Regions from separate parts of the Cryobacterium sp. BB736 genome, predicted to be linked through region 3. Evidence: predicted binding sites of a transcription regulator. Region 3 holds the regulator's gene; each other region holds the start of a gene.
The links. The regulator HrcA, encoded in region 3, represses chaperone genes, less so after heat shock. The targets are predictions, from matches to a motif close to TTNGCACTCGNNNNNNNCGAGTGCNAA.

Region 1 (7,140 bases), on a different contig from region 3:
CCGAGCTCGGCACCGCAGCTGCCACGTCGGGTGCGTCAACGGCCGAATCCCAGACCTGCGCAGTCACCGGGGCGGATCTGGAGTGGGGCTTCAAGGAGTCCTTCCGCAGCTACATCAGCAGCACGATCGCGAGCGGTGACTGGAGCGTCGCCGATGGTGCACGCTATGAGACGCCCACTTTCTACTGGTCCGGTGGCGACGGCGACTTCGATGGCCGCACCATGACCGGGACGGTGTCGTTCACCGGTTCGATCACCTTCACCGGGCACGACGGCATCTTGAACACGACCGTGGCCAATCCCGCCATCCGTTTCGATGGTCGCGAGGCAGTGCTGCTGGTGGACGTTGCAGGCACGACCCAGGATGGTGTCGCGGTGTCGGAGCAGGCCGTCGAGTTCGTCAGCATCGACCTCCGCGCCGGGGTCACAACGAGCGCCGACAACGTCGTGACGGTCAGGGATGCGCCAGCGGTGCTGTTGCCGACCGGCGCCGCAGCATTCGGAACCTACGAAGCGGGCGAGCCGTTCGATCGCATCCGGATCGACATCCCGACCGAATCGGAGTGCGCCCAGCTGGCCACGCCGCCGGTGTGGCTGTGGATCGCCATCGGCGTTGTGCTGCTCTTCGTCGTGGCGATTATCAGCTTCGTGGTCATCCGCCGCCGCGCCTGATGGCCACCCCGCCGCCCACCGCCGATTGGTACCGGCGCTTCGCCGAGCTCGAGGCAGCCGGACACTCCGCCGTCTACGAGGACTGGGCGCTCGGGGTCGCAGGCGACCCCGCCGTGCTTGCGCTCATCGAAGCGTTGCCGTTCCCCAAGCGGCAGCCGAACCTGATCCTCGCGTGCGCGCGCCTGCTCGGTGCGCCGGAGGGCGGTTACGTCGAGTTCCGCCACTGGCTGCTCGACAACTGGGACGCGGTCGCCGGCCAAGCACGGGTCCGGATGACGCAGACCAACGAGGCCCGCCGCTGCGCCGCGCTGCTGCCCGCGCTGGCACGAATCGACGGACCGCTCGCCCTGATCGAGCTCGGCGCGAGCGCCGGACTGTGCCTCTACCCCGACCGGTACAGCTACGACCTCGGCGGCGAGCGAATCGATCCGCCGACCGGGCCGTCCCCGGTGCTGCTCAGCAGCGACTACTCGGGACCCGTCCCCACCGTCCTGCCCGAGGTGACGTGGCGTGCCGGCTCTGACCTGAACCCGCTCGACGTGGGCTCCACCGACGACGTGCGCTGGCTCACCACTCTCATCTGGCCCGAACAGCATGAACGCCGCGAACGACTGAGCGCCGCCATCCAACTGGTGGCCGCCGACCCGCCGCTGCTGCTGCGAGGCGACGCGATCGACACCCTCGACGACCTCCTCGCCCGCGTTCCGGTCGGCGCGACGCCGGTGGTGCAGACCAGCGGCATGCTCGTCTACCTGCCGTTCGAGTCCCGGATGCGCCTCGTCGAGCGCATCCGGGCATCCGGTGCTCGCTGGGTCTCGCTGGAAGCGGTCGGCGCCCTGCCGACCGTGCGCGAGCGGTTGCCCGAGGAGCGTCCCGGCGCATACGTGCTCGGGCTCGACGAGCGGCCGCTCGCCTGGGTCGGTCCGCACGGCCAGTTCGTGGAATGGATTCAGGGGGCGTAGATCGCGCGGGCGAGCGCGTCGAGCACGTCGGCGGTGCGCGGCCCGAAGCTCAGGATCTCGCCGTCGGCCATGCTCACGAAGCGCTCGTTCTTGCCGGCGGTCGTCAACGCGAGCGCGGGCTTTGCCTCCAGCAGCCCGTCGACGCCACCCGCGCTCTCCAGCCCGTCTGACATCACCAAGATCAGGTCCGGGTTGGCTGCGATGATCGCCTCGTCGGTCATCGGGCGCATGCCCTCCCAGCCGATCTCTGTCGCCACGTCGATCCCGCCGACCGCCTCGATGAGCTGGTCGGCGCCGGACTCCTGTCCGAACAGGTAGTAGATCCCGGATGCGCCGCGGAGGTAGAGGAACACCATCCGCAGCCGGTCGGCCGGCTTCGGGGAGATGGCGGCGATCTCCGCGATCTTCGCGTCGATGTCCGCGGTGAGGGAGGTCGCGAGCAGCTCTCCGGAATCCGTCGCCCCGAGCGCTGCGGCGACCTGCCGGGTCAGGTCGGCGACACCACTCACCCCGGGTTCCGCCTTGACGAAGACGACCGGCACTCCGGCATCCCGCAACTGCAGCAGCGCATCCAGAGGGCCGACGGTGCCGTCGGTGACGATCACGCTCGGTCGCAGGCTGAGCACCGCCTCGCTGTTGATGGTGTGGCCGCCGCGCGTGACCAGCGGCAGCTCGCCTACCGGCGGGAAGGTGGTCGACGAGTCGCGGCCCACCAGGTTGTCGCCGAGGCCCAGCCCGTAGATCGTCGCCGCGATGGAGCCCGAGATGTCGAGGCCGATGATGCGTGACGTGTCGGTCACGGTGACGTTCCGGTCGCCCCCCGGGTCGTGTGACGTGACCTTGGCCGGCAGCTCTTGCGCGGGCGAGGAGGTGATCGGTTTGATCTGCAGTTCGCGCAGCAGGGCGACGGACTCGCCGACGTAGTCCTTCGGGTTGTCGAGCAGGTCGGCTTCGGCCAACGGCACGAGAGGACCGGATGCGGTCGGTGCCGTGCTGGGTTCGCTCGTCGCCGCCTGGCATCCGGTGAGGGCGACCGCCACCACGACAAGCCCCGAGAGCAGGGCGGGCAGGCGGCGGGTCATTGTGAGGCGGTTCTCCACGCGGATTGCGGACGGGTCGGGATGCAGGGAAGCAACTTAGGTAATCCTAACCGAGCCGGATTTCGCCCGCTGGCCGAGCCTCGGCCGCCGCCGCCACGCTTCGCCCTAGGATGGCGGCGGACCGACGGCAGGAGAAGGTGTGACGCAGGCATCCGGAGCGGAGCAGGAGCTTCCCGCCGCCGAATTGTCTGACCTCCAACTGCGGATTCTGGATTTCGAGCGCCAATGGTGGAGACATGCCGGCGCCAAGGAGGAGGCCGTGCGCGCGGAATTCGGCGTCTCCGGCGCCCGGTACTATCAACTGCTGAACGCTGTGATCGACTCTCCGGCCGCGATCGTGCACGATCCGATGCTGGTCAGGCGGCTGCAACGAGTGCGAGACCATTCAGTCGCTGCCCGTTCGGCGCGCCGGCTGCCCGGGTCACCGCGCGACTGACCCAAGTGCGACTGACCGAAGGAAAGAATGGCGACGTACCCGAAGGACCGCTTCGACGAGGTGCCTGACGAGCTGCTGCGCGTCGGCGCGCACCGGGCACCGGCGAAGAAGGGTCGCGGTTGGATCGCATTCGGATGGGCGGCGTTGGCGACGATCGTGCTGGTGCTGGCCGGGCTGGTCGCGCTCGCGGCGCTGAACGACGACTTCGAACTCGGGTTGCCGGGCTTCGAAGCGAGTGAAGCACCGCTTCCTGAACCCGAGGTGATCCCAACGGCCGAACCGACGATCGCGCCGGAGATCCCGATCACCATCCTCAACGGCACCCCGACGGTCGGGCTCGCTAACACGGTCGGCAACTCGCTCGTCGAGCAGGGCTGGGCCGGCGCGGACCTCGGGACCGGCTCGCGCGCGAACGCCGCGGCGAACGATGTCGAGGAGACGATCGTGTACTACAACGCCCCCGAGCTGGAGGGTGCCGCGCGCGGCATCGTGCAGTCGCTCGGCATGGGCGACGTGCGGTTGTCCGACGACTTCCCCGGATCGCCGCTGACCATTGTCATCGGACTCGACTACCGTCCAGCAGGCTAAAGGTCAAATCGCCTCTCCCGAAACTCCCTCAACCTCGCTACTATCGGCTCATCCGTCCCAGGTTTTGGGCAGGGCCGTAACAGCACAGCAGGGAGCACCACATGGCGAACGGAACCGTTAAATGGTTCAACGCTGAGAAGGGGTATGGCTTCATCACCGTCGACGGTGGGGGCCAGGACGTGTTCGTCCACTACTCCGCAATCGACATGTCCGGTTACAAGGTCCTCGAAGAGGGCCAGCAGGTCGTCTTCGAGGTCGGCACCGGATCGAAGGGGCCGCAGGCGGAGCAGGTTCGGGTCGCACAGTAGCGACCGACCCAAACCGTACGGCACGCGCGCGCTAACGCCGGCTGGGAGACCAGGCGGCGTTAGTCTGTGCCTGTGGTTCGACACGGGGGATTCGCGCGCGCCGCCGCGCTTTCGGGGATAGCGGCTCTCATCCTGACGGCTGCCGGATGCGCGGCGACGGCACCGGAGCCGGCACCGAGCCCGACCGTGCCGGTCTATGTCTCCACCTACGAGACGCCCGCGCCCACCGAGCTCGCGCCGCTGCGCGGTACGACTGTGCCCGCCGGTTCTCTCGCGCACTCCGCCATTGCAGCGAAGGTTGACAACCACTGGGATGCCCGCCCGCAGGTCGGGTTGGAGTCCACCGACATCGTCTACGAGGAACTTGTCGAGGGTGGCATCACCCGGTACGTGGCGATCTGGCAGTCGACCATTCCGGAACTCCTCGGCCCGGTGCGGTCCATCCGACCGATGGACCCCGACATCGCCGCCCCCTACGGCGGCATCATCGCCTACTCCGGTGGACAGCAGCGTTTCGTGAACCTCATGCAGGCAACGCCCGTCTACAACGCCATCCATGGCATGGGTGACACCGCGAACACCTTCTTCCGGACCGACAGCAAGCGCGCGCCGCACAACGTTCTCGTCAAGGCGACCGAAGTCGTCGCCCAACATGCCGACATCCCTGCGCCCGCTCAGCAGTGGGCATACTCGCTCGACGCGGCGTCGTCATCCGCGGCGAAGGAGGGGGCGCCGGTCTCCGCCATCCACTACCGCTTCTCCAACATGTTCGACGGAAGCTGGACGTACGATCCGGATAGCCAGACCTACCTGCGCATCCAGCAGGGCAGTGCGGACCTGGACTCCAGTGGCAACCAGTTGCGAGCGACGAACGTCGTCGTGCTGCGCGTCGGCGTGGTCGACGATCAGGGTGTGCCGAAGACGCTGCTGGAGGGCAGCGGGGAGGCTTGGATCTCCACCGGCGGCGGCACCATCCACGGCACCTGGTCGAAGGCATCACAGACGGAGCCCCTGCAGTTCACGGATGACCGAGGGTTCGGCATCCGGCTCGGCGCGGGCAACACCTGGGTCGAACTGGTGCCGACCCGCGGCAGCGTCGAGTTCACCGCAGCCGGCTGACCCTCGCTTGCACTCGCCCCCTTAGAGTGCCAGAATCGTTTAGCACTCTCTTGTAGGGAGTGCCAAGGTTGTATCTGGACGTCCGGGAGGGACGAGAAACACACATGGCAAAAATCATTGCTTTCGATGAAGAGGCCCGTCGCGGCCTTGAGCGGGGCTTGAACACCCTGGCCGACGCGGTACGCGTGACGCTTGGCCCGCGCGGTCGCAACGTCGTACTCGAGAAGAAGTGGGGCGCCCCCACCATCACGAACGACGGTGTGTCGATCGCCAAGGAGATCGAGCTCGACGACCCGTACGAGAAGATCGGCGCCGAGCTGGTCAAGGAGGTCGCCAAGAAGACCGACGACGTGGCGGGTGACGGAACGACCACCTCGGTCGTGCTCGCCCAGGCGCTCGTCCGCGAGGGACTGCGCAACGTCGCAGCCGGAGCCGACCCGATCTCGCTGAAGCGCGGCATCGAGAAGGCCGTCGCATCCGTGACCGAGGAGCTGGTCAAGCAGGCCAAGCCGATCGAGACCAAGGAAGAGATCGCTGCGACCGCATCCATCTCCGCCGGCGACACCGAGATCGGTGCGCTCATCGCCGAGGCGATCGACAAGGTCGGCAAGGAAGGTGTCGTCACCGTCGAGGAGTCGAACACCTTCGGCACCGAGCTTGAGCTCACCGAGGGCATGCGCTTCGACAAGGGCTACCTGTCGGCGTACTTCGTCACCGACCCCGAGCGCCAGGAGACGGTGTTCGAGGACCCGTACATCCTCATCGTCAACTCCAAGATCTCGAACATCAAGGACCTCCTGCCGGTCGTTGACAAGGTGATCCAGAGCGGCAAGCAGCTGCTCATCATCGCCGAGGACGTCGACGGCGAAGCGCTCGCGACCCTGGTCGTGAACAAGATCCGCGGCATCTTCAAGTCGGTCGCGGTCAAGGCTCCCGGCTTCGGTGACCGCCGCAAGGCGCAGCTGCAGGACATCGCGATCCTCACCGGTGGTCAGGTCATCAGCGAGGAGGTCGGACTCAAGCTCGAGAACGCCACCCTCGACATGCTCGGCCAGGCCCGCAAGGTCATCGTCACCAAGGACGAGACCACGATCGTCGAGGGCGCCGGTGACCCGGAGCAGATCGCCGGTCGCGTGAAGCAGATCCGCTCTGAGATCGAGAACACCGACAGCGACTACGACCGCGAGAAGCTGCAGGAGCGCCTCGCGAAGCTCGCCGGTGGTGTCGCCGTCATCAAGGCGGGCGCCGCGACCGAGGTGGAGCTCAAGGAGCGCAAGCACCGCATCGAGGACGCCGTGCGCAACGCCAAGGCCGCAGTCGAGGAGGGCATCGTCGCCGGTGGTGGCGTCGCGCTCATCCAGGCCGGTGCCGCAGCGTTCGGCAACGGCTCGCTGTCCGGCCTGACCGGTGACGAGGCGACCGGTGCGAACATCGTTCGCGTCGCGATCGACTCGCCGCTCAAGCAGATCGCGCTGAACGCCGGTCTCGAGCCCGGTGTCGTCGCCGAGAAGGTGCGCAACCTCCCCGCGGGTCAGGGCCTCAACGCCCAGACCGGCGAGTACGTCGACATGCTGGCCGCCGGCATCAACGACCCGGTGAAGGTGACCCGTTCTGCCCTGCTCAACGCAGCGTCGATCGCGGGTCTGTTCCTCACCACCGAGGCCGTCGTCGCCGACAAGCCGGAGAAGTCCTCGGCACCGCAGATGGACCCGTCGGCAGGCATGGACTTCTAGTCCGAACCTGCACGACACGAAGGGCGGCTCCCATCCGGGAGCCGCCCTTTGGCGTTCCTCGGGGATCGCTACGCGGGGACGGAACGTGAGACCGCCGCCCGTAGACGCCCACCACACCCGCGGCCTCACATTCCGTCCCCGCTCCGCTGGCCTATGCGCCAGACTGACGCGGGTGTTTCTTTCTCGCGCGAGTGTTGCAACACCCGCGCCTGGCAACAACACC
Region 2 (10,960 bases), on a different contig from region 3:
TGGGCATCGGCGCCGCCAAGGGGCTCGCCCTCGCCACCGGCAAGCCGCTGTACGCCGTGAACCACCTCGTCGGGCATGTCGGAGCGGACGTGCTGAGCGGCGAACCGCTCGAGCAGCCGACCGTCGCGCTGCTGGTCTCCGGCGGCCATACCTCTCTATTACTGGTGCGCGATCTGGTCTCCGATGTCGAACTCCTCGGCGAGACCATCGACGACGCGGCGGGGGAGGCCTTCGACAAGGTCGCCCGGCTGCTGTCGCTGCCGTATCCGGGCGGCCCGCACATCGACCGCGCGGCCGCCGCCGGTGACCCGGGCGCAATCCAATTCCCGCGCGGCCTCAGCCGGCCGAAGGACCTCGAACGGCACCGCTACGACTTCTCGTTCTCCGGGCTGAAGACGGCCGTCGCCCGCTGGGTTGAGCAGCGACGCGACGCCGGGGAGGGCGTGCCGATCCCGGATGTCGCGGCGAGCTTCCGCGAAGCCGTCGCGGACGTGCTCATCACGAAGGCCGTGGCCGCCTGCAACGACCTCGGCGTGCCGAGGCTGCTGCTCGGCGGTGGCGTCGTGGCCAATGCGCGCGTGCGCGAACTGGCCGAGCAGCGATGCGCAGAGCACGGAATCACCCTGCGCATCCCACCGCTGTCGCTGTGCACCGACAACGGCGCGATGATCGCCGAAGTGGGGGCGCAACTCGTGATGGCCGGACATGAGCCATCAAGCCTCGACTTCGGGGCCGACTCGACCCTCCCGGTCACGCAGATTCAGGCTTGAACGCACCGCTCTAGCCTCGCGACACACCGTCGCTACGCGATTGACAGCGTTCGCGCGGGACTGCCACTATGACTTGTGCCATCTCCGGCACCTGCCGAAATCCCGGCACACCCACCAATCACAGGAGCTTCCAGCATGACCGAAACCACGCCTGCGCCGCAGCCGACTCCGTACACCACGGCTGCTCCCGCCGAGCAGAAGACCAACGTCCTCGCGATCGTCTCACTCGTCTCCGCGTTCTTCGTCTCCCTCGTCGCGATCATCACCGGCCACATCGCCCTCAAGCAGATCGCTCAGACCGGTGAGAACGGCAAGGGCCTGGCGATCGCCGGCCTCATCATCGGCTACGTCGGCCTTGTTGTCGGCCTGATCTTCGTCATCCTGTGGTTCGCTGTCTTCGCCACGTTTGCGACCGCCGGCGTCAGCGTCTCGACCTTCTAGTTCACCAGAGCCGGGCCGCAGTCCCCCCGCGGGGACTGCGGCCTTTGCTTTTGCCCTAGTCTGTCGTGCATGACCAACGAGAACGACGCGCCCGCTCAGCCCTCCGCCGTGCAGCCTCCTGAGGCGCCGCCCGTGATCGCTCAGCCAGCGCCGCCGTCGCCATACGCTCAGGCGCAGGTCACTCAGCAGCCCGTGAACAACCCGTACGCGCAGAACCCGTATGCCACACAGCCGTACAACGCGAATTACGGCGCTCCGCAGGACGCCAAGGGGCTCAGCATCGCGTCCATGGTCATCGGCATCGTGAGCCTTGTGCTGATGTTCTTCTACATCGGCTGGCTCACCGGCATCGCGGCGGTGATCTTCGGACACATCGCGATGAAGAAAGAGCCCGCGGGCAAGGGCATGGCGCTGGCCGGCCTGATCACCGGCTACGTGGCCATCGGGTTGAGCCTGATCTTCCTCATCTTCGCCGTGCTGTTCTTCGGCTTCTTCATGTTTGCGCTCACCGGCGCCGCGACGTCCGTCTAGTCGCGCTCGGCGAGCACAGCGCGGTGTCGCCCGGCGATCCGGGTGATTATGAGCGTCGCCGAATGCTCGCCCTTCGGCGCGAGCTTCTTGCGCAGCTCGGCCGGGTCGATATCGGCTCCGCGTTTCTTGATCTCGAGCGTCCCGATCCGGCGGGCTGCCAGCTCGCGCTTCAGGGTCTTGACGTCGAACGGGAACTCCTCGACAACGCGGAAGCGTGAGGCGAACGGCGAATCGACTGCCGCATCCGACGTAAGCCAGGCGATCCGCTCGCTCACCATCCGAGCGCCGATCCTTCTGGCCAGGTCGCCGATCAGGCGTGCCCGGATGACTGCGCCATCCGGCTCGTACAGGTACTCGCCCAGCTGGCCGAGTTCAGCGTCCGCGCTGTCCTCGGCTGCGGTCAGCTCGGCCGCGCCATGCGGACCGATCACCAGGGCGCTGCGCCGGATGCCTGACCTCGCCACCGCGCCAAACCACAGCCCGAGCTCGACCACCTCCCCGGCGTCCGAGATCCATTGCGCCTCTGCGTCCACTGGAATCAGGTCACGATCGATCGCGGGGGAAAGCTTGATGCCCGTCGGCTTCTGCCGGGCAACCTCGAAGGCGAAGTCGAGGGAGGGAGTCCAATCGGCCGGGTCGACCAGCCGCCGCGCCCCGGAACGACGGGCAGGGTCGAGGTAGAGGGCGTCGAACTCGGCGATGCCGATGTCCTCGGCGTCGGTGTTGATCACCGTCGAATCCGGCCAGGGCGCGAGGTTGTACGCGGCAATGGCAGCCGTCACCTCGTCCCGCTCGATTGCGGTGACCTTGAGGTCGATGCCCGCCATCGCCATGGCGTCGACGCCGATGCCGCAGCCGAGGTCGGCCACATGCGGCAGCCCGGCCGCGCGGAAGCGCTGCGCGTGCAACGCGGCGATCGGCAGCCTGGTCGCCTGCTCCAGCCCGGGCTCGGTGAACAGCATCCGGTCGGCGAACGGACCGAGCTTGTGCCTGGCCCGTCGTCGCAGCTTCGACTGGGTCAGGACCGCGGCGACCAGCTCGGGTGAGCGTCCCTCCTTGCGGAGGCGGTCGACCGTGCGCACGACGTCGTCGGTGCTCTCGTATTCGGGAAGCGAATCCAGCAGCCGCAAGCCCTCGGCCGACAGCAGCACGATGAGCTCGCTCTTGTCCATCCGGCTATTCTTCCAGCGGCAGGTCACGTTCTGTCGTTGGCACTCGGATTGACCGAGTGCCAGTCCGCGCCGTACAGTAGTTTTTGGCACACTCGCAGTGAGAGTGCTAACCCACGAATTTCGCACGTTCTGAGAAAGAAGAGGTCAACCGTGTCGGTGTCCATCAAGCCGCTCGAAGATCGAATCGTCATCAAGCAGGTCGAGGCCGAGCAGACCACTGCATCCGGTCTGGTCATCCCTGACACCGCGAAGGAGAAGCCCCAGGAGGGCGAAGTCGTCGCGGTGGGCCCCGGCCGCATCGATGACAACGGCAACCGCGTTCCGCTCGACGTCGCAGTCGGCGACCGAGTGATCTACTCCCGCTACGGCGGTACAGAGGTCAAGTACGGCGGCGAGGACCTGCTCGTGCTGTCCGCGCGCGACGTTCTCGCGGTCGTGGAGCGCTGACACCAGCCTTTCGATAAGGGGCTCGTCCTTCGGGACGGGCCCCTTTCGCGTTTAGGACCCGCATGGGCGGTAGCCTCGGGGAATGCAACAGACGGCGACTTCCGGGCGCGCGGGAGCGCTGTATGCGGTGGGCGCCTACGGGCTCTGGGGTGTCCTCCCCATCTACTTCGTGCTGCTGCTGCCAACAGGCCCGATCGAGGTCGTCGGCTGGCGGATCATCTTCTCGCTGGTGTTCTGCGCCGTGCTGCTCACGGTCACCCGAGCGTGGCGTGCGCTCATTGCGATCGTGAGGCAGCCACGACTGTTCTTCACCCTCGGCCTCGCCGGACTGCTGATCGTCATCAACTGGCAGGTGTACGTCTACGCCACCCTGAACGGCCAGGTCATCGAGACGTCGCTCGGCTACTTCATCAACCCCATCGTCACCGTCCTCCTCGGGGTGCTGCTGCTTCGCGAGCGGCTCCGCGCCGCACAGTGGGTCGCCGTCGGCATCAGCGGGATTGCGGTGCTGGTGATCGCGATCGGGTACGGCGTCTTCCCGTGGGTCTCGCTGGCCCTCGCGTTCTCGTTCGGGCTTTACGGCTTCGTGAAGAAGCGCGTCGGCCCGCGCGTGGATGCGGTGAGCGGCCTCACGCTCGAGACAGCGTGGCTCATCCCTGTCGCCATCGGTCAATTGTGGTTCGTCTCCGCGACATCCGGCCTCGTCTTCGGCAACGCGGGCGCCGCCAACGTCGTGCTGCTGCTCGCATCCGGTGTCATCACGGCGGTTCCGCTGCTTCTGTTCGCGGCAGCGGCCAGGCGCCTTCCCTTGGTCTACATGGGCCTGTTCCAGTACCTCGCCCCGGTGCTGCAGTTCATCGTGGGCGCGTTCATCCTGCACGAAGCCATGCCCCTTGAGCGGTGGATCGGCTTCGCCCTCGTCTGGGTCGCACTCATCGTGCTGACCACCGACATGCTCGCGAGCGGTAGGGCACGCCGCGCCTCACCGCTGCCCGGTTGATGCTTCGGTAGTGTCCTCTCGAAACCCCACAACGAGAGGACCGGTATTGTCGCGCGCAATCGCCCTGGTGACCGTCGCGGTGCTGAGCATCGGCCTGGTCGCCTGCACCTCCGAACCGGCGCCAGTCCCAGAGCCGACAGCGACCCCCACGCCCGTGCCACCCTCCGGTGACGGGGTCCTGCGCTTCGGCACCCTGTTCCCAGTGACCGGCGAGTTCGCGTTCATGGGCTCCGCCCAACTGGCGGGGGTCGAGCTGGCGGTGCGCGAGCTGAACGAGTTCGGCGGGGTGAACGGCAAGCCGGTCGAGGTGTTCCACCGGGACTCTGCGGATGCCTCGAGCGAGACGGCCGAGGCGTCCTTCGGCGAGTTGGCGGGCAAGGGCGTTGACGTCGTGATCGGCCCGTCCGTGTCGGTACTCGCCGAGCGGGTGCTGCCGCTCGCCGTCGAGGCCGGCATCCCGCTGATCTCCCCGGCCGCGACCGACCCGCGGCTCAGCGCGCACGCCGAGACCGGGATGTTCTTCCGCACCATCCCGTCAGCTGCCCTGCAGGGCGCGGCGATCGCCGGCCTGATCGGCGGCACCGTCGCCGTCATCTACTTCGACGACGAACCGAGCCTCGCGGTGCGCAATTCGCTCGTGAACGCCAGGCCTGCGGACACGGTCGTCGCGGACGTGAAGATGACCGCATCCGCGTCGCCGGCGAAGATCGTCTCCGAAGTGAAGGCTGCGAAGCCGGATGTGGTGGTGCTGGCCAGCCCGTTCAGCCAGGCCGAGCAGAACCAGGCCGTGATCGCGGCGCTGACGGCCGCGCGACTCGGCGGCGAGAGGCTGTGGTTGACGAGCCAGAGCCTCGCCGACTACTCCCAAACGCTGCCAGCGGGAGTCCTCGCGTCGGTGGGCAGCCTGCGCGAGGGTGCGGAACCGGATGACGCCTTCGTCGCCCGCGTTCGGGCATCCGACCCGCGCGTCACGGACTTCCGCTACGCCGCGGAGGCCTACGACGCGACGATCCTCGCGGCGCTCGCTGCGGTGCTGGCGGATGACGATGGTGGACCGAGCATCGCGGCATCGCTGCGGGATGCCTCAGCGGGCGGCATCACCTGCACAAGCTACGGCGAATGCCTCGACGTGCTGACCACCGAGGATGACATCGACTACGACGGCGTCTCCGGACCGCTCGAGCTCGACGCATCCGGAGATCCGATGATGGCTCACTACAGCCTGTTTCGGTACGGCCCCGACAACAAATACGCCCGCTACGACGGCGTGTTTGCGGGCTGACTACAACGATCAAGCCCCCATCGGGGGGCAGAATGAGCGCATTTGATCGCGTAACGGTAACGATTGTGCGCTGTTATGGCGCTGTAACCCGGATGTGTTGTGCCCACGCCGGAATGACAATACCTTTACGTCAACGGCAGTGGCTGCTGCCGTGTTAGCACACTCGAAACGCAAGGAGCAACATGAGCGTATTTGCGAAGGCCAAGGCCTCCCGCTCAAAGTCCCTGAAGTCCGTTCTCGGTGGGATCGCAATGGTCGGAGTCGGAGCATTGGTGCTCGCAGGCTGCACGCCGACTGAGAACCCCGACGGCCCGTCGGGCCCGACCGAGCAGCTCACCCTGAAGATCGGCACACTTCTGCCGCAGACGGGATCACTCTCCTTCCTCGGCCCGCCCGAGGAAGCTGGTGTCGCGCTGGCCGCCAAGGAGATCAACGAGGCGAACCTTGGCATCACGGTGGAGATCACCTACGGTGACTCGGGCGACCCGGACAACAAGGCATACGCAACGGCCGTCCCAACCCTGCTGAGCGCGGGCGTGTCTGCGATCATCGGTGCTGCGGCATCCGGTGTCTCGAAGCTCGTGATCGACCAGATCACCGGTGCCGGCGTGATTCAGATCTCACCCGCGAACACGTCCCCGGACTTCACGACGTGGGATGACGACGGCCTCTACTGGCGCACTGCGCCGTCCGACCTGCTGCAGGGTGAGGTTCTCGGCAACCTTGTCGCAGAGGAGGGTGCAAGCAGCCTCGGGATGATCGTCATCAACGACGCCTACGGAACCGGACTGGAGAAGGTCACGGCCGAGACGTTCGAGAACGCGGGCGGCACGGTTGTGGCCACCGAGTACTTCAACGACGGTGACACCAACTTCAGCGCGCAGATCTCGACCGTGCTGGCCCAGGACCCCGACGCGATCGCCCTGATCACGTTCGACCAGGCCTACACGATCCTGCCGGCGCTGAAGGACCAGGGCTACGACATGTCGAAGGTCTACCTCGTTGACGGCAACACCAAGCAGTTCGGCGCCGACCTGCCCGCCGGCACCGTCGAGGGCGCCACGGGCATGGCCCCCGGACCGTCGCTTGCCGACGACTTCCAGGACCGCCTGAACGACGCCTGGCAGACCGAGCTCGATGGCGCTGAGCCGCTGTCGGACTTCCTGTACGCGGCTGAGTCGTACGACGCTGTCATGCTCCTCGCGCTGGCTGCGCTGGCCGCCGGTTCGACCGACGGTGCCGACATCGCTGCCAAGCTGCAGGAGGTCTCCGGTGGTGGAGACGACCCGGGTGAGAAGGCTACCGACTTCGCGTCGGCAGCTCAGATCATCCTCGACGGCGGCAAGGTCGACTACGACGGCTACTCGGGCGGTATCAAGTTCGACGACGCCGGAGACCCGACCGACGCCACGATCGGTATCTTCAAGTACGGGGCCGACAACATGCACACCCGCACCAACTAGTTGATGCGCAAAGAAGGGCCCCGCCACAAGGCGGGGCCCTTCTCCTGTTGTCAGGCAGCCGCAGCGGCTAGTAGGCAGCCGCAGCAGACGCCACGCTGCGCGCCTGGCGCTCCAGCAACGGTGAGGGGCCCCGCCATCCGGCGGGGCCCCTCACCGTTCACGTGCTCCGCTTAGGCGACTTCCTCGCCCAGGGTGCCGAGGTACAGGCTGATGACCTTGGGGTCGTGCAGCAGTTCCCGACCGCTGCCCGTGTAGGCGTCCCGGCCTTGATCGAGCACGTACGCACGGTCTGCGATCTGCAGGCACCGGCGCGCGTTCTGCTCGACCATGATGGTCGTCACGCCGGCCTTGTTGATCTCCGAGACCCGGATGAATGCCTCATCCTGGCGCACAGGCGAGAGGCCCGCGGAGGGCTCGTCGAGCAGCAGGACCTCGGGGTCCATCATGAGCGCGCGCGACATGGCCACCATCTGGCGTTCACCGCCGGAGAGGGAGCCTGCACGTTGCTTGAGTCGGGACTTCAGCTCGGTGAACAGGGACGTAACGAACTCGAGGCGCTCGTTGTAGATCTTCGGGTTCTGGAAGAGCCCCATCTGCAGGTTCTCTTCGATCGTGAGTGTCGGGAAGACGTTGTTGTTCTGGGGCACCATCCCGACACCCCTCGCGACAAGCTTGTCCGCGGGCAGGTCGGTGATGTCCTCCCCGTTCAGGGTCATCGAGCCGCCGCGGACGTGCACCTGACCGAAGATGGCCTTGAGCAGCGTTGACTTGCCGGCGCCGTTGGGTCCGATGATGCCGATGAGCTCGCCCTTGTGCGCGGTGAGCGAGCACCCGGTGAGGATGTTCACGCCGGGCAGGTAGCCCGCGACGAGGTCCGTTACCTCGACAACCAGTTCGCTGTTGGTCACGGCTGCACCTTCTCTTCCTGGATGTCGTCACCCGGTCGGGTGGTCGACCCGGCCTCCGTCTGGAGCGCCTCCTCGACGATGTCGTCGACAAGGTGGTCTTCATGGATGACGTCGATTCGGCCGGTGACAACGCCCAGATCGGTGTCGAGGTGACTGCCCAGGTAAGCGTCGATGACGGCGAGGTCCTTCATCACTTCATCCGGTGGTCCCTCGGCGACGATGCGGCCCTCAGCCATGACGACCACCCAGTCGGCGATGTGACGGACCATGGCCATGTCGTGTTCGACGAAGAGGACGGTCATGCCCGAGTCCTTGAGACCAAGGATGTGGTCGAGGAGTGACTGGGTGAGCGCCGGGTTGACGCCTGCCATCGGCTCGTCGAGCATCACCAGAGTCGGGTCGCTCATGAGAGCGCGCGCCATCTCGAGGAGCTTCCGCTGGCCGCCGGACAGGCTCGCGGCGTAGTCGTCCTTCTTAGTGTCGAGCTTGAAGCGCTCGAGGAGGGCCAGCGCCTTCTCCTCGATCTCCTCCTCCTGCTTCCTCCACAGCGCCGGGATGAGCCCGTTCCAGAACTTCTCGCCCGCTTGGTTCTTCGCGCCCAGCTTCATGTTCTCGAGCACCGTCAGGAGCGCGAGGGACTTGGTCAGCTGGAAGGTGCGGACCTGGCCAAGTTGCGACACCTTGAACGCTGGAATCCCGGCGAGGTTCTTGCCGTCGAACTCCCACGTGCCCGTGTCCGGCTTGTCGAAGCCGGTCAGCAGGTTGAACAGGGTTGTCTTGCCGGCACCGTTCGGCCCGATGAGCGCGGTGATAGCGCCGCGCGGGATCTCGAGGTGCTCGACGTCGACCGCCTTGAGGCCACCGAACGAGCGCGTGATGTTGTCGGCGACGATGATCGGGTCGACCTTCGGCACGCCGGGGCGGATCTCGCCGACGTGCAGTCCGGTCGACTTGATACGTGGTTGGTTAGCGGGCATTGAAGGTCATCTCCTTCTTGTTGCCGAGAATGCCTTGCGGACGGAATGCGACGATGAGAATCAGCGCGACTCCGACCAGGATGTAACGCAAGTTCCCCGCCTGAGATGGGTTGTTGAGGCCGGGGATCATGCCCGTGGATGCCAACGCGGGGAGCACGTTCGCGAGGAACGCCATGATCAGCCAGTAGAGCAGCGAGCCGAGCACCGGACCGAAGATCGTTGCCGCGCCACCAAGGAGCAGGATCGTCCACAGGAAGAACGTCAACGACGGCAGGTAGTACGCCGGGACCACCGCCGACGGCAGTGCGACGACGAATCCGCCCAGCGCGCCGAGGACACCACCGAGCACGAGGACCTGCATCTTGTACGCGAACACGTTCTTGCCGAGTGCGCGCACCGCATCCTCGTCCTCTCGGATGCCGCGAACTACGCGACCCCACGGGCTGCGCATGACCAGCCAGACGACGAGAAGTGCGATGCCGAGCAGGATCAGGCCGAACACGCGCACCCAGAGGTCCGTCGCCGACCAGGTCCACGGCCCGAAGCCGTACGTGCCGGGCGGGAACGGGTTGGCGGAGCGGAAGCTCTCGTGGTACCCGCCTAGGCCGTCGGCGGAGTTTGTGTAGTCATCGAAAATCGTCGACTGGAACAGCAGCCGCACGACTTCCGCCGCAGCGATCGTCGCGATTGCGAGGTAGTCGGCGCGGAGGCGCAACGTCGGCAAGCCGAGGATGAGCGCGAACACGACCGCGGCTGCCACGCCGACCAGCAGTCCGCCCCACCAGGGGAAGCCAAACGTGAGCACCGAGATCGCGTAGCCGTACGCGCCGAGCGCCATGAAGCCGGCCTGGCCGAAGTTCAGCAGGCCGCCGTAGCCGAAGTGCACCGCGAGGCCGAGGGTGGCGATCGCGTACGCGATCGTCTCCGGCATGAATACCCACGCGAGCGTGTTGTTGAGAATCAATCCCCAGTCCATGGTGCTAGCCGATCCTCTCTCGACGACCCAGGATGCCCTGAGGTCGGAACAACAGCACGACGATCAGGACCGTCAGCGCGCTCACATATTTGATGTCGGATGGCAGCCACAGGGTTGACACTTCGACCATGAGGCCGACGATGATCGATCCCAGGAGTGCGCCGAACGCGGTCCCGAGACCGCCGAGCACGACTGCGGCGAAGATCAGCAACAGGATCTGCCAGCCCATGTCCCACCTGATCCCAGGGCGGAAGTATGCCCACAGCACGCCGGAGAGGCCAGCAAGCGCGGACCCGAGGATCCAGATGATCCGCACCACGCGATCGACGTTGATGCCGGAGGCGGCGGCCAGCGACGCGTTGTCGGAGATGGCCCGAGTCGCCTTGCCGGTGCGGGTGTTGATCAGCCAGTATGCGACGCCGATCAGCACAGCGAGCGAGACGCCCATGCTGATCATGTCCGTGATCGAAAGCTTGATCGGCCCCAGGAGCTGGATCTTGGTCGAGCCCGGGTTCGGCAGCTGGAAGACGCCCCCGCCATAGAAGAAGAGATAGACGTAGCGAAGCCCCAGGGAGAGACCAATGCTGATGATCATCAGCTGCACGACGCTCAATCCGCGTTTTCGCATCGGTTTCCAGAGCCCGATGTCCTGCGCGAGCCCGAACAGTCCGGCGAGGATCACGGCGATGGGGATCGCTATCCACATCGGGAACGCGAGGTGCACGCCGAAGGTCAAAGCCATCAACGCCCCGAAGGTGACCATTTCGGCGTGCGCGAAGTTCGAGATGCCGGTTGTGCCGAAGATCAGAGATAGGCCGATCGACGCGAGCGCGAGCATGAGGCCGAAGTTGAGGCCGTTCATGATGCGGCCGGCGAGCTGTTCGCTGAACGGCGTGACCTGCCGCACACCCTCGCCGAGGAAGAAGTTCACTGTCGCGTTGTTCGTCAGGCCGAACTCGGCTTCCTTCGTGGCGCTTCCCTCAGCGACGATGA
Region 3 (10,960 bases):
TGGTCGGCGGAGAACCCCGCGGATGCCGAACGCTGGGAGGCCTTCGAATCTCCCGTCTACCCCGGCGCCGCGTTCGCGGCGCTGGATGATGTCGAGGCTGCCATCGCGCCCGAGGGCACACCGGTGGCGACACGGAAGACCAACGGCGCGGTGATCTCGGCCCTGACACCGCTGACCAGCCTGTTCGGCGGCTCGGCGGACCTGGCCGGTTCCACCAACGTCGAGGTCCCCGGCGATCGAGTCTCCCCGGAGCATCCCGGCGGCGCGTTCGTGCGCTTCGGCATCAGGGAGCACGCGATGGCCGCGATCCTGAGCGGCATCGCGCTGCATGGCCCGTGGCGGCCGTTCGGTTCGACCTACCTGGCGTTCAGCGACTACATGCGGCCCAGCATCCGGCTCGCCTCGCTGATGGCGCTGCCCGTGCTGTACGTCTTCACTCACGACTCGGTCGCCGTCGGCGAGGACGGCCCGACCCATCAGCCGGTGGAGCAGATCGCAGGGCTGCGCACGGTCCCCGGCCTCGACGTCGTCCGCCCGGCCGATGCGCGCGAGACGGTCGCGCTCTGGCGGCGTCTGCTCCAGAAGCCGGAACGGCCGACCGCGCTGATCCTGTCGAGGCAGGACGTCCCGGTGCTGACCGACGCAGAAGGCCTCGCCGACGGTGTCGCCGCCGGCGGTTACGTCCGGTGGCAGCACGGGGAAGGGCTCGATGTGGCGCTCATCGGCACCGGCAGCGAACTGCAGCTCGCCATCGCCGCCGCGGAGGCGCTCGCCGAGGAGGGCATCGAGGCGCGCGTCGTTTCCATGCCGTGCGTCGAGTGGTTCGAGGAGTCAGCGAGGGAATGGCGTGAGAGCGTGCTGCCGTCCTCGATCGTCGCGCGGGTGGCCGTCGAGGCCGGCCGCGGCGACGCCTGGTACCGCTGGGTCGGCCTGGCCGGCGAGGTCGTCTCCGTTGAGAGATTCGGCGAGTCGGGCAGCGGCCCAGAGGTGCTCGAGCTGCGCGGCATCACGGCGGAGCACGTGCTGGCTGCGGCGCGACGCACCCTGGCAAGACGGTGACCGCCCGATCGTGGGACGTGGGAGAATTGTCCGATCCCCGTTTAAGCATTCGAGCATGAGGACCGTGTGACACCCAAGGCCGTGAGAGCGCTGGAGCCGTCGGCGACCGATCCCGCATTCATCCGCAACTTCTGCATCATCGCCCACATCGACCATGGAAAGTCGACGCTCGCGGACCGGATGCTGCAGATGACCGGCATCGTCGCCGACCGGGACATGCGCGCCCAGTACCTCGACCGGATGGACATCGAGCGAGAGCGCGGCATCACCATCAAGAGCCAGGCGGTGCGGATGCCGTGGGCGCTTCCCGGCGAGGACGGGCGCGATCAGGTCTACGCGCTCAACATGATCGACACCCCGGGTCACGTCGACTTCACCTATGAGGTGTCCCGCAGCCTCGCCGCGTGCGAGGGAGCCATCCTGCTTGTCGACGCGGCGCAGGGCATCGAGGCGCAGACGCTGGCGAACCTCTACCTCGCGCTCGAGAACGATCTGACGATCATCCCGGTGCTCAACAAGATCGACCTGCCTGCGGCCGACCCGCAGAAGTACGCGAAGGAACTCGCCGGGCTGATCGGTGGCGACCCGGACGATGTGCTGCGAGTGAGCGGGAAGACCGGCATCGGCGTCGAGGACCTCCTCGACCGCGTCGTCGAGCGCATCCCCGCGCCCGTCGGCGACCCGAGCGCCCCTGCCAGGGCCATGATCTTCGACTCTGTGTACGACAGCTACCGCGGCGTGGTCACCTACGTGCGGATGATCGACGGTGCGCTGTCCCCGCGGGAGCGCATCCAGATGATGTCGACTCGGGTGACGCACGAGCTGCTCGAGATCGGGGTCAGCTCGCCAGAGCCGGTGCCAGCCAATGGTCTCGGCGTCGGCGAGGTCGGCTACCTGATCACTGGTGTGAAGGACGTTCGGCAGTCGAAGGTGGGTGACACCGTCACCACCGCGACGAAGCCTGCGGTGAACGCGCTGCCCGGTTACACCGAGCCGAAGCCCATGGTCTTCTCCGGCCTGTACCCGATCGACGGCAGCGACTACCCGGACCTGCGCGATGCGCTTGACAAGCTCAAGCTCTCGGATGCCGCGCTCGCCTACGAGCCGGAGACCTCGGTTGCGCTCGGGTTCGGGTTCCGCTGCGGGTTCCTTGGGCTGCTGCACCTGGAGATCGTCACCGAGCGGCTTGAGCGCGAGTTCGGACTCGACCTCATCACCACTGCGCCATCCGTGATCTATGAGGTCGCCGCCGACGACGGCAAGACGGTGACCGTGACCAACCCGAGCGAGTTCCCCGAGGGCAAGATCGCGAGCGTCAGCGAGCCGATGGTCAAGGCGTCGATCCTCGCCCCCAAGGACTACGTCGGCTCGATCATGGAGCTCTGCCAGAGCCGCCGCGGCACCATGCGGAAGATGGAGTACCTGGGCGAGGACCGGGTCGAGCTGCACTACACGCTGCCGCTCGGTGAGATCGTGTTCGACTTCTTCGACCAGCTGAAGAGCCGCACGCAGGGCTACGCGAGCCTCGACTACGAACCGGCGGGGGAGCAGGAGGCCGATCTGGTGAAGGTGGACATCCTGCTCCAGGGAGAGCGTGTCGACGCGTTCAGCGCGATCGTGCACAGAGAGAAGGCATACGCGTACGGCGTGCTGATGACCGGTCGGCTGCGCGAGCTCATCCCGCGGCAGCAGTTCGAGGTGCCGATTCAGGCCGCGATCGGTGCCCGCATCATCGCGCGTGAGAGCATCCGGGCCATGCGCAAGGATGTGCTGGCCAAGTGCTATGGCGGTGACATCTCCCGAAAGCGCAAGCTGCTCGAGAAGCAGAAGGAGGGCAAGAAGCGCATGAAGACCATCGGACGGGTCGAGGTGCCGCAGGAGGCCTTCATCGCCGCGCTCAGCGGAGACGTCGAGAAGGCGAAGAAGTAGCTTGCAGCATTCAGACGCACCACTGTGGAGGCAGCCGGTCAACTACGGCGCCATCGGCGCGACCAAGGCTGACGACCTGCTGGAATACCCGCCGCAGGGCTTCCGACCGTTCGAGCAGCGCTCGCGCGTCGGTCACGGAGACGCGCGCTGGGACTACGCGTGGCAGGCGACCCTGTCCTGGCAGGTGCAGCGCGGCAGCGGCTTCGAGGTCGAGCTCGCCGACGCTCCGCCGCACATCGGCGAAGGCACCTACACGCCTGTCACCTTCGACACCGCGGGCATCCCCGTCACCGGCGCGATGAAGTCATCAGAGGGCGAGACGGTGTTCGGCCCCGACGGGCAGCGCTTCATCGCACCCGGCGACACCGTCGTGCTGGTGTCCCGCATCGGGCCGAAGGAGTTCCGCTCACCCAGCCGGGTCATCTACGTCGTCGACGAGCCGAACCGCAAGGGCTTCGCCTACGGGACCCTGCCGGGGCATCCGCTCGCCGGCGAGGAGGCGTTCATCGTCGAGCGGACACCCGACGGCTCGGTGTGGCTGACCGTGCGCACCTTCTCCCGCCCCGCCAACGCGCGCTGGCGGCTGCTCACCCCGCTGCTGCGGATGCAGCAGAAGCGCATGGTTGGGCGCTACCTGCGCTCCCTCTCCGGACCGATGGCGTGAATGGCACGCCACCTGCGGTACGGCACAACGGCGTGGCACATCTCACGCCCGGAAATTGTCGATTTCGTCCATCACCCGCCGACCGTTCGCGGGGCGGCGAGTACTCTGACGCCGTGACTGACTATCGACCTCCCCTCACGGATCTCATGTTCGTACTCGAGCACATTGCCGACTACGAGACCATCGCATCCCTTCCCGGGTTCGAGCACGCCGACCTGGAGACGGTGAACGGACTGCTCGACGAGGCCGGTGACTTCATGGCCGAAGTCATCGCGCCCACCAACAGGCAGGGTGACACCATCGGCGCGAAGTGGCAGCCCGACGGCAGCGTCGTGACGCCGGATTCCTTCAAGGCCGCCTACCGCAAGCTCATCGACGCGGGCTGGGGCTCGCTGCAGTTCCCAGAGGAGTTCGGCGGCGGCGGCTTCCCATGGACCATCGGGATCGCCCTCCAGGAGATGCTGAACTCGGCGAACACCGCGTTCGCGCTCAACCCGCTGCTGACTCAGGGCGCTATCGATGCGCTGCTGCACTACGGCAGCGACGAGCAGAAGCGGACCTTCCTCCCGCGGATGATCAGCGGCGAGTGGACCGGCAGCATGAACCTCACCGAGCCGCACGCGGGCTCCGACGTCGGAGCGCTCACCACGCGTGCCGTGCGGCGGGACGACGGCACCTACCGGATCAGCGGGCAGAAGATCTTCATCACCTACGGCGAACACGACATGGCCGACCAGATCGTGCACCTCGTGCTCGCGCGCACACCCGACGCCCCGGCTGGCACGAAGGGCATCTCCTGCTTCATCGTCCCCAAGCACCTGGTGAACGACGACGGCACCCTCGGAGAGCGCAACGGCGTTCGGGCGCTCTCGATCGAGCACAAGCTCGGCATCCACGGCTCGCCGACCTGCGTGCTCGAGTACGACGAGGCGACCGGGTACCTCATCGGCGAAGAGAACATCGGCATGAAGATCATGTTCGTCATGATGAACAACGCCCGTCTCTCGGTTGGCCTGCAGGGACTCTCCCTGGCTGAGCGCGCCTACCAGGATGCGCTTGCCTACGCGAAGGAGCGCAAGCAGGGCAAGGCGATCGGCGCCGAGTCCGACTCGCCGATCATCGACCACCCGGATGTGCGCCGAATGCTCATGACCCAGAAGGCGTACATCGCAGCGCTGCGCAGGCTCATGTACACCAACTCGGCGCAGATGGACATCAGCCGCAATCACCCGGATGCCGCGGTGCGGCAGCGCGCCGACGAGATCGTCGCCCTGCTCACCCCGATCTGCAAGTCGTTCGGCACCGACATCGGCTCGGAGATGACCTCGCTCGCGCTCCAGGTGTTCGGCGGCATGGGCTACATCGAGGAGACCGGCGTTGCGCAGTACTTCCGCGACGTGCGCATCACGCAGATCTACGAAGGAACCAACGGCATCCAGGCCGCCGACCTCGTCGGACGCAAGCTCGGGTTGCGCGGCGGTGCGGCCGTCTCCGAGTACTTGCAGCAGTTGCGCGCACTCGACGGCGACCTGGCGGCGGCGGGGGCGGAGTTCGAGTCCATTCGCGCAGCGCTCAGCGACAATCTCGGCGCCCTCGAGGAAGCGACGCGCTGGATGCTGCAGAACGGCCAGTCAGACCCGAACTCGGCGCTGGCCGGCTCATCGCCGTACCTGCGCATGTGGGGTCTCGTGCTGAGCGCGTGGCTGCTCGCCAAGGGCGCGCTGGTCGCGGCCGGGACAGACGACTCCGCCAATGCCGAGACCCAGCTGGTGCTCGCGCGCTTCTTCGCAGAACAGCTCCTGCCCGCGGCGAGGGGCCTGCTGCCAGCCGCGACAGCGGGGGCACGTGACCTGTACGCACTCGATGAGGATCGCCTGATCCGCCGCTAATGCCCTCAGCTCTGCCCATCGCCGACCCGGCGCCGCTCGACGGAATCCTCCCCGAACGCGCCGGGCTAGGCGCCGGGCAGCGCAACCTGGGCGTGTACCTGCACGTGCCGTACTGCCGAGTGCGCTGCGGGTACTGCGACTTCAACACCTACACGGCGAGTGAGCTGGGCGGCCACAAGCGCGAGGACTACGCGGGCCAGGCCGTCTCGGAACTGCGGTTCGCGCGCGGGGTGCTCGACGCATCCGGAGTGCAGGAGCGGCAAGCATCCACGGTGTTCTTCGGCGGCGGGACGCCGACCATCCTCCCTGTCGCCGACCTGGCGGCAATGCTCGCCGGTGTCCGCGACGCGATCGGAGTGGCGCCGGATGCCGAGATCACGACCGAGGCGAACCCGGACTCGGTCGACCAGCGCTACCTCGAGGGGCTGAGCGCATCCGGCTTCACTCGCGTGTCATTCGGAATGCAGTCAGCGATGCCCCACGTGCTCGCAACGCTCGAGCGCACCCACGACCCTGCACGCATCCCGCTCGTCGTGGGGTGGGCGAAGCAAGCGGGCCTCGAGGTCAGCCTCGACCTGATCTACAACACGCCTGGGGAGAGCCTCGACGACTGGCGGCGCTCCCTCGAGCACGCGCTCGCACAGGAGCCCGACCACCTGAGCGCCTACTCGCTCATCGTCGAGGACGGCACCAAACTGGCTCGGCAGATCCGCAAGGGGCAGGTCGCGCAGCCGGACGACGAGCTCGCGGCCGACCAGTATGAGCTGGCCGACGCGCTGCTGTCGGAAGCCGGCTATCAGTGGTACGAGGTCAGCAACTGGGGACGCCCGGATGCGCGTGGCGACCACCGCTCGCGGCACAATCTCGCCTATTGGCAGGGGCACGACTGGTGGGGCGTCGGGCCGGGCGCTCACAGCCATGTCGGCGGGGTGCGCTGGTGGAATGTCAAGCATCCGGCTGCCTACGCCGACCGGGTGCTCGCCGGGCTGTCCCCGGCTGCCGGCCGGGAGACGCTCGACGACGAGACGCGGCGCATCGAGCGGGTGATGCTCGGCACGCGCGTCCGAGACGGGCTGGACACCAGCGAGCTGACGGCAGCCGGCCGTCGCGCGGTCGCCGGCCTGATCGCGGATGGCCTGGTCAACGCGGAAGCCGCCCTCCGCGGGCGCGTCGTGCTGACGCTGCGGGGGCGGCTTCTGGCGGACGCGGTGGTCCGGGCTTTGCTCGACTAGCTCACTTCACGAACTTGATGGCGAGCGGGTAGCTGTAGTACTCGCCCTTGTTCGCAGCCACGGCGGCCATGATCGAGAAGATGATGGTGACGATCCAGACCGCGATGAGGATCAGGATGCCGACAACGATGATGATCGTGATGGTGCCGACGACGTAGGCGATCGCCATCGTGATCTGGAAGTTGAGGGCCGTCGCTGTGTGCTGGCGCACGAACGGACCGCGGTCCTTCAGCACGATGTAGCCGATGAGAGCCGGGATGAAGCTGAAGAAGATGCCGCCGATGTGAATCAGCGTTGACCAGAGCTTCTCATCGCTCGGGTTGAGCGGCTGCTGCGCCTGGTAGGGGTTCTGCGGCGGGGGAGGAGGCGTGGTGTCAGACATGACCCCATTAAAGCAGTCGCCCTCAACAATGAAAGGCCGGGGAGCAACTCCCCGGCCTTCCCGCGTGGCTCTCGACTACTTGATCAGACGGATCGCGAAGGGGTAGCGGTAGCTGCCGCCGCCGTTGACCTTGATGCCGCCCATGATTGAGAAGACGACGTTGATCAGGTAGGGCAGCCAGCCGATGAAGCTCAGCAGTCCGGTGATCGCAAGCGCGCCGCCGATGCCGCTGAAGCCCACGCTCGCCCAGATGACACCGCTGATGATGCTGATCAGGATGCTCAGGATGATCGAGACCGCGATCCAGGTGATCTGCCAGTTGAGGGCTTCCTTGCTCTCCTGACGGGTCAGGGTTCCGCGGTCCTTGAAGACCAGGAAGATGATGAGGGCGGGGATGAAGCTCAGGATTCCACCGAAGTGAGCGAACGACGCCCACTGCTTGTCCTCGGCCGCCGTCAACGGCGCCGCGGGTGCTGCGGGCTGGGCCGCCGGCTGGGGAGTCTCGGGCTGAGGGGTTGATTCAGTCATTGACACTGCCTTTCTTCGAACATGCCTGACCGGGTTGGCCAGAAACGCCACCGTGACCGGCGGTTTTGCGCCCCGCATGGGAAGGGCCGCGGGTCCTCCCATAAGGTAGTGCCCCCGTCGGTGCGCGTGCAACGCTCATTATCCGGCGTGTCGCGGTACAATTGGCAGTCGGGTTAGCAGAGTGCCAATGAGGAGGTCGACGGGTCATGGTTTCCGATCGCAGCCTCGCCGTCCTGCGGGCCATCGTGCAGGACTATGTTGCGAGCCGGGAGCCGGTCGGGTCGAAGTCGATCGTCGACCGGTACTCGTTCGGAGTGTCCGCTGCCACCATCCGGAACGATATGGCGCTCCTCGAGGAAGAGGAGCTGATCGTCGCCCCGCACACCTCGTCCGGGCGCATCCCGACGGACAAGGGCTACCGCGTCTTCGTCAACCAGCTTGCCGACCTGCGTCCGCTCACCCCGGCGCAACGCCAGGCGATCGAGACCTTCCTGGGCGAAGCGACCGACCTCGATGAGGTGCTGAGCAGGACGGTCCGGCTGCTGTCGCAACTGACCCACCAGGTGGCGCTCGTCCAGTACCCCTCCCTCGGCCGGTCGCACATCCGCCACATCGAACTGGTCCGGTTGAGCGAGACCAGGGTCATGACGGTGCTGATCACCGACACCGGGCGTGTCGAGCAGCGGCTGATCGACCTGCACGCGGTGCTTGACGACGATTTCCTGACCGAGCTGCGCAACGCGCTGAACGCGAGCCTTGCCGCTTTGAGCCTCCCCGAAGCAGCGGCGGCGCTGGCCGAGTTCGCCGACCAGTTCCCGCAGGATCGCAGGCTGCTCGTCGGACAGGTCGTCGAGAGCCTTCTCGAGCAGGTCGCTGCGGGCCGTGGCGAGAAGCTGGTGATGGCCGGGGCCGCGAACCTCGCGCTCACCGCCGACGACTTCACCGGCAGCATCTACCCGGTGCTCGAGGCGATCGAGGAGCAGGTCACCCTGCTCAGGCTGTTCGCTGAGATGGAGCCAGACAGCAGCGGGTTATCATCGAGCATCGGAAGCGAGAACGCGCAGTTCGGCTTGAGTGAGACGAGTGTGCTCACGAGCAACTACTCGACATCCGGCGGCGAACTGGCGCGACTCGGTGTGCTGGGTCCCACCCGCATGGACTATCCGAACAATATGGCGGCCGTTCGCGCGGTCGCGCGTTACCTGTCCCGCCTGCTCGGTGAGAACTGAGCACCCGGGCACAATCTCAAGGAATTTCATTTGGCTGACCATTACGAAGTGCTGGGCGTCGAGCGCACCGCGACCCCGGAAGAGATCAAGAAGGCGTACCGACGCCTCGCTCGCGAGTTGCATCCGGATGTGAACCCGGGGGCTGACGCGGCGGAGAAGTTCAAGCAGGTGACGCACGCCTACGACGTCCTCTCCGACCCGAAGCAGCGCGAGCAGTACGACCTCGGCGGCACCGGCGGCTTCGGCGCTGCGGGCTTCGGCGGCTTCGGCGATGTCTTCGACGCGTTCTTCGGCGCTGGTCCGCGCGCGTCAGGGCCACGCTCACGCCGTGAGCGCGGGCAGGATGCGTTGCTGCGCGTTGAGGTCGACCTGAAGGATGTCGTCTTCGGCATCGCGCGCGAACTCGAGGTCGACACCGCGGTGATGTGCGAGACCTGCAACGGCTCCTGCTGCGCGCCCGGCACCAAGCCGGTGACCTGCGACATCTGCGGCGGCACCGGATCCATCCAGCGTTCGGTGCGCAGCCTCCTCGGCAACGTGATGACGTCGAGCCCGTGCGGCACCTGCCGCGGCTACGGCACGGTCATCCCGAACCCCTGCCCGACCTGTCAGGGCCAGGGGCGTGTGCGCGCGCGCCGCAAGATCAAGGTCGACGTGCCAGCTGGTGTGGACACCGGCCTGCGGCTTCAACTGCCGGGTCAGGGTGAAGCCGGGCCGGCCGGCGGGCCCAACGGCGACCTCTACCTCGAGATCAAGGTCAAGCACCACGACATCTTCAGCAGGAACGGCGACGACCTGCTGGCCACGCTCGAGGTGCAGATGACGGATGCGATCCTCGGCACCACCGCGACGCTGAAGGGCCTCGATGGGCCCATCACCGTCGAGGTAAAGCCGGGCACGCAGAGCGCAGAGGTCATCACGGTCAAGGAACGCGGAATCACCCACCTGCGCGGAACCGGACGCGGCGACCTCAAGATCGGCGTTCAGGTGATCACCCCGACCAAGCTCGACACGACTCAGCTGCGACTCATGAACGAGTTCGCGAAGAGCCGCAAGAGTGTGCCCCCTACCCTCAGCGTGTTCCAGCAGGGACTGTTCCAGAAGCTGCGGGACCGCTTCCTGAACCTGTGACTAAGAGCCGTGGCGCACTTCTACCTGAGCGACGATCTCACCGGGACGGCAGTCGGCAGTGAGGTCACGGTCAGCGGATCCGAGGCACGGCACGCGGTCACCGTCGGTCGGCTTCGGGTCGGCGAGACGACAACCGTCGGGAACGGTGCGGGCCTGGTCGTCAGCGGCACGGTGACGAACGCGGAACCTGCCGAGTTCAGCATCCGGGTCGAAGCGGTTCGGACCGAGCCGGAATCGCGGCCAGCCGTGTGGCTCGCGCAAGCGCTCGCGAAGGGCGACAGGGACGAGCTGGCGATCCAGGCGGCCACAGAGCTCGGGGTGGATGCGGTCATTCCGTGGGCCGCCGCGCGCTCCATCGTGCGCTGGGAGGGACCGAAGCTGCAGAAGCACCACGACCGGTGGGCGGCGATTCTCCGCGAGGCAGGCAAGCAGTCGATGCGGGCCCGGCTGCCGCGACTGCTGCCGCTGGTGAACACCGCCAAGCTGGTCGCTCTGGCCGCCGACCTGCAGACGGTGGTGCTCGAGCCGCTCGCCGAGCTTCCTTTGACCGGGCTCCCCACCGACGGGCGCGACATCCTGCTCATCGTCGGGCCGGAGGGTGGCATCGCCCCGGCCGAACGCGAGCGCTTCGTCGCCGCGGGCGCGACCGAGTACAAGCTCGGCACGACCGTGCTGCGGACGAGCACCGCGGGCCCGGCGGCGCTCGCAGTGGTCAACTCGCGACTCGGCCGCTGGTGAGCGGCACCCGTTACGATGGTGCGCATGCCGGAAACCGATGAGCGAAGCGTGTTCACGAAGATCATCGCGCGTGAGATCCCCGCGGACATCGTCTACGAGGATGAAACGCTCATCGCATTCAACGACATCGCCCCGAAGGCGCCGGTCCACATGCTGGTGGTGCCCAAGACGGAGGAGTT

Region 1: the regulator HrcA is predicted to act here: its motif matches at 5,224-5,250, upstream of groL (chaperonin GroEL).
Region 2: the regulator HrcA is predicted to act here: its motif matches at 2,951-2,977, upstream of groES (co-chaperone GroES).

The regions. Positions count from the first base shown of each region.
Region 1 covers NZ_JABXWQ010000006.1:1,014-8,153, forward strand. Annotated here, with positions in the region: gene IRG63_RS12240 (HtaA domain-containing protein) at 1-671, shown strand, start outside; gene IRG63_RS12245 (DUF2332 domain-containing protein) at 671-1,633, shown strand; gene IRG63_RS12250 (hemin ABC transporter substrate-binding protein) at 1,621-2,715, opposite strand; gene IRG63_RS12255 (DUF3263 domain-containing protein) at 2,873-3,169, shown strand; gene IRG63_RS12260 (LytR C-terminal domain-containing protein) at 3,197-3,757, shown strand; gene IRG63_RS12265 (cold-shock protein) at 3,859-4,065, shown strand; gene IRG63_RS12270 (DUF3048 domain-containing protein) at 4,138-5,184, shown strand; gene groL (chaperonin GroEL) at 5,289-6,917, shown strand.
Region 2 covers NZ_JABXWQ010000001.1:1,177,359-1,188,318, forward strand. Annotated here, with positions in the region: gene tsaD (tRNA (adenosine(37)-N6)-threonylcarbamoyltransferase complex transferase subunit TsaD) at 1-770, shown strand, start outside; gene IRG63_RS05785 (DUF4190 domain-containing protein) at 906-1,211, shown strand; gene IRG63_RS05790 (DUF4190 domain-containing protein) at 1,281-1,742, shown strand; gene IRG63_RS05795 (class I SAM-dependent methyltransferase) at 1,739-2,914, opposite strand; gene groES (co-chaperone GroES) at 3,065-3,361, shown strand; gene rarD (EamA family transporter RarD) at 3,444-4,361, shown strand; gene IRG63_RS05810 (ABC transporter substrate-binding protein) at 4,408-5,643, shown strand; gene IRG63_RS05815 (ABC transporter substrate-binding protein) at 5,826-7,106, shown strand; gene IRG63_RS05820 (ABC transporter ATP-binding protein) at 7,277-8,014, opposite strand; gene IRG63_RS05825 (ABC transporter ATP-binding protein) at 8,011-8,991, opposite strand; gene IRG63_RS05830 (branched-chain amino acid ABC transporter permease) at 8,981-9,967, opposite strand; gene IRG63_RS05835 (branched-chain amino acid ABC transporter permease) at 9,972-10,960, opposite strand, start outside.
Region 3 covers NZ_JABXWQ010000004.1:265,936-276,895, reverse strand. Annotated here, with positions in the region: gene IRG63_RS10830 (transketolase) at 1-1,059, shown strand, start outside; gene lepA (translation elongation factor 4) at 1,126-2,988, shown strand; gene IRG63_RS10820 (DUF1990 family protein) at 2,990-3,652, shown strand; gene IRG63_RS10815 (acyl-CoA dehydrogenase) at 3,766-5,541, shown strand; gene hemW (radical SAM family heme chaperone HemW) at 5,541-6,773, shown strand; gene IRG63_RS10805 (DUF4870 domain-containing protein) at 6,775-7,155, opposite strand; gene IRG63_RS10800 (DUF4870 domain-containing protein) at 7,231-7,683, opposite strand; gene hrcA (heat-inducible transcriptional repressor HrcA) at 7,890-8,912, shown strand; gene dnaJ (molecular chaperone DnaJ) at 8,943-10,043, shown strand; gene IRG63_RS10785 (16S rRNA (uracil(1498)-N(3))-methyltransferase) at 10,053-10,781, shown strand; gene IRG63_RS10780 (histidine triad nucleotide-binding protein) at 10,806-10,960, shown strand, end outside.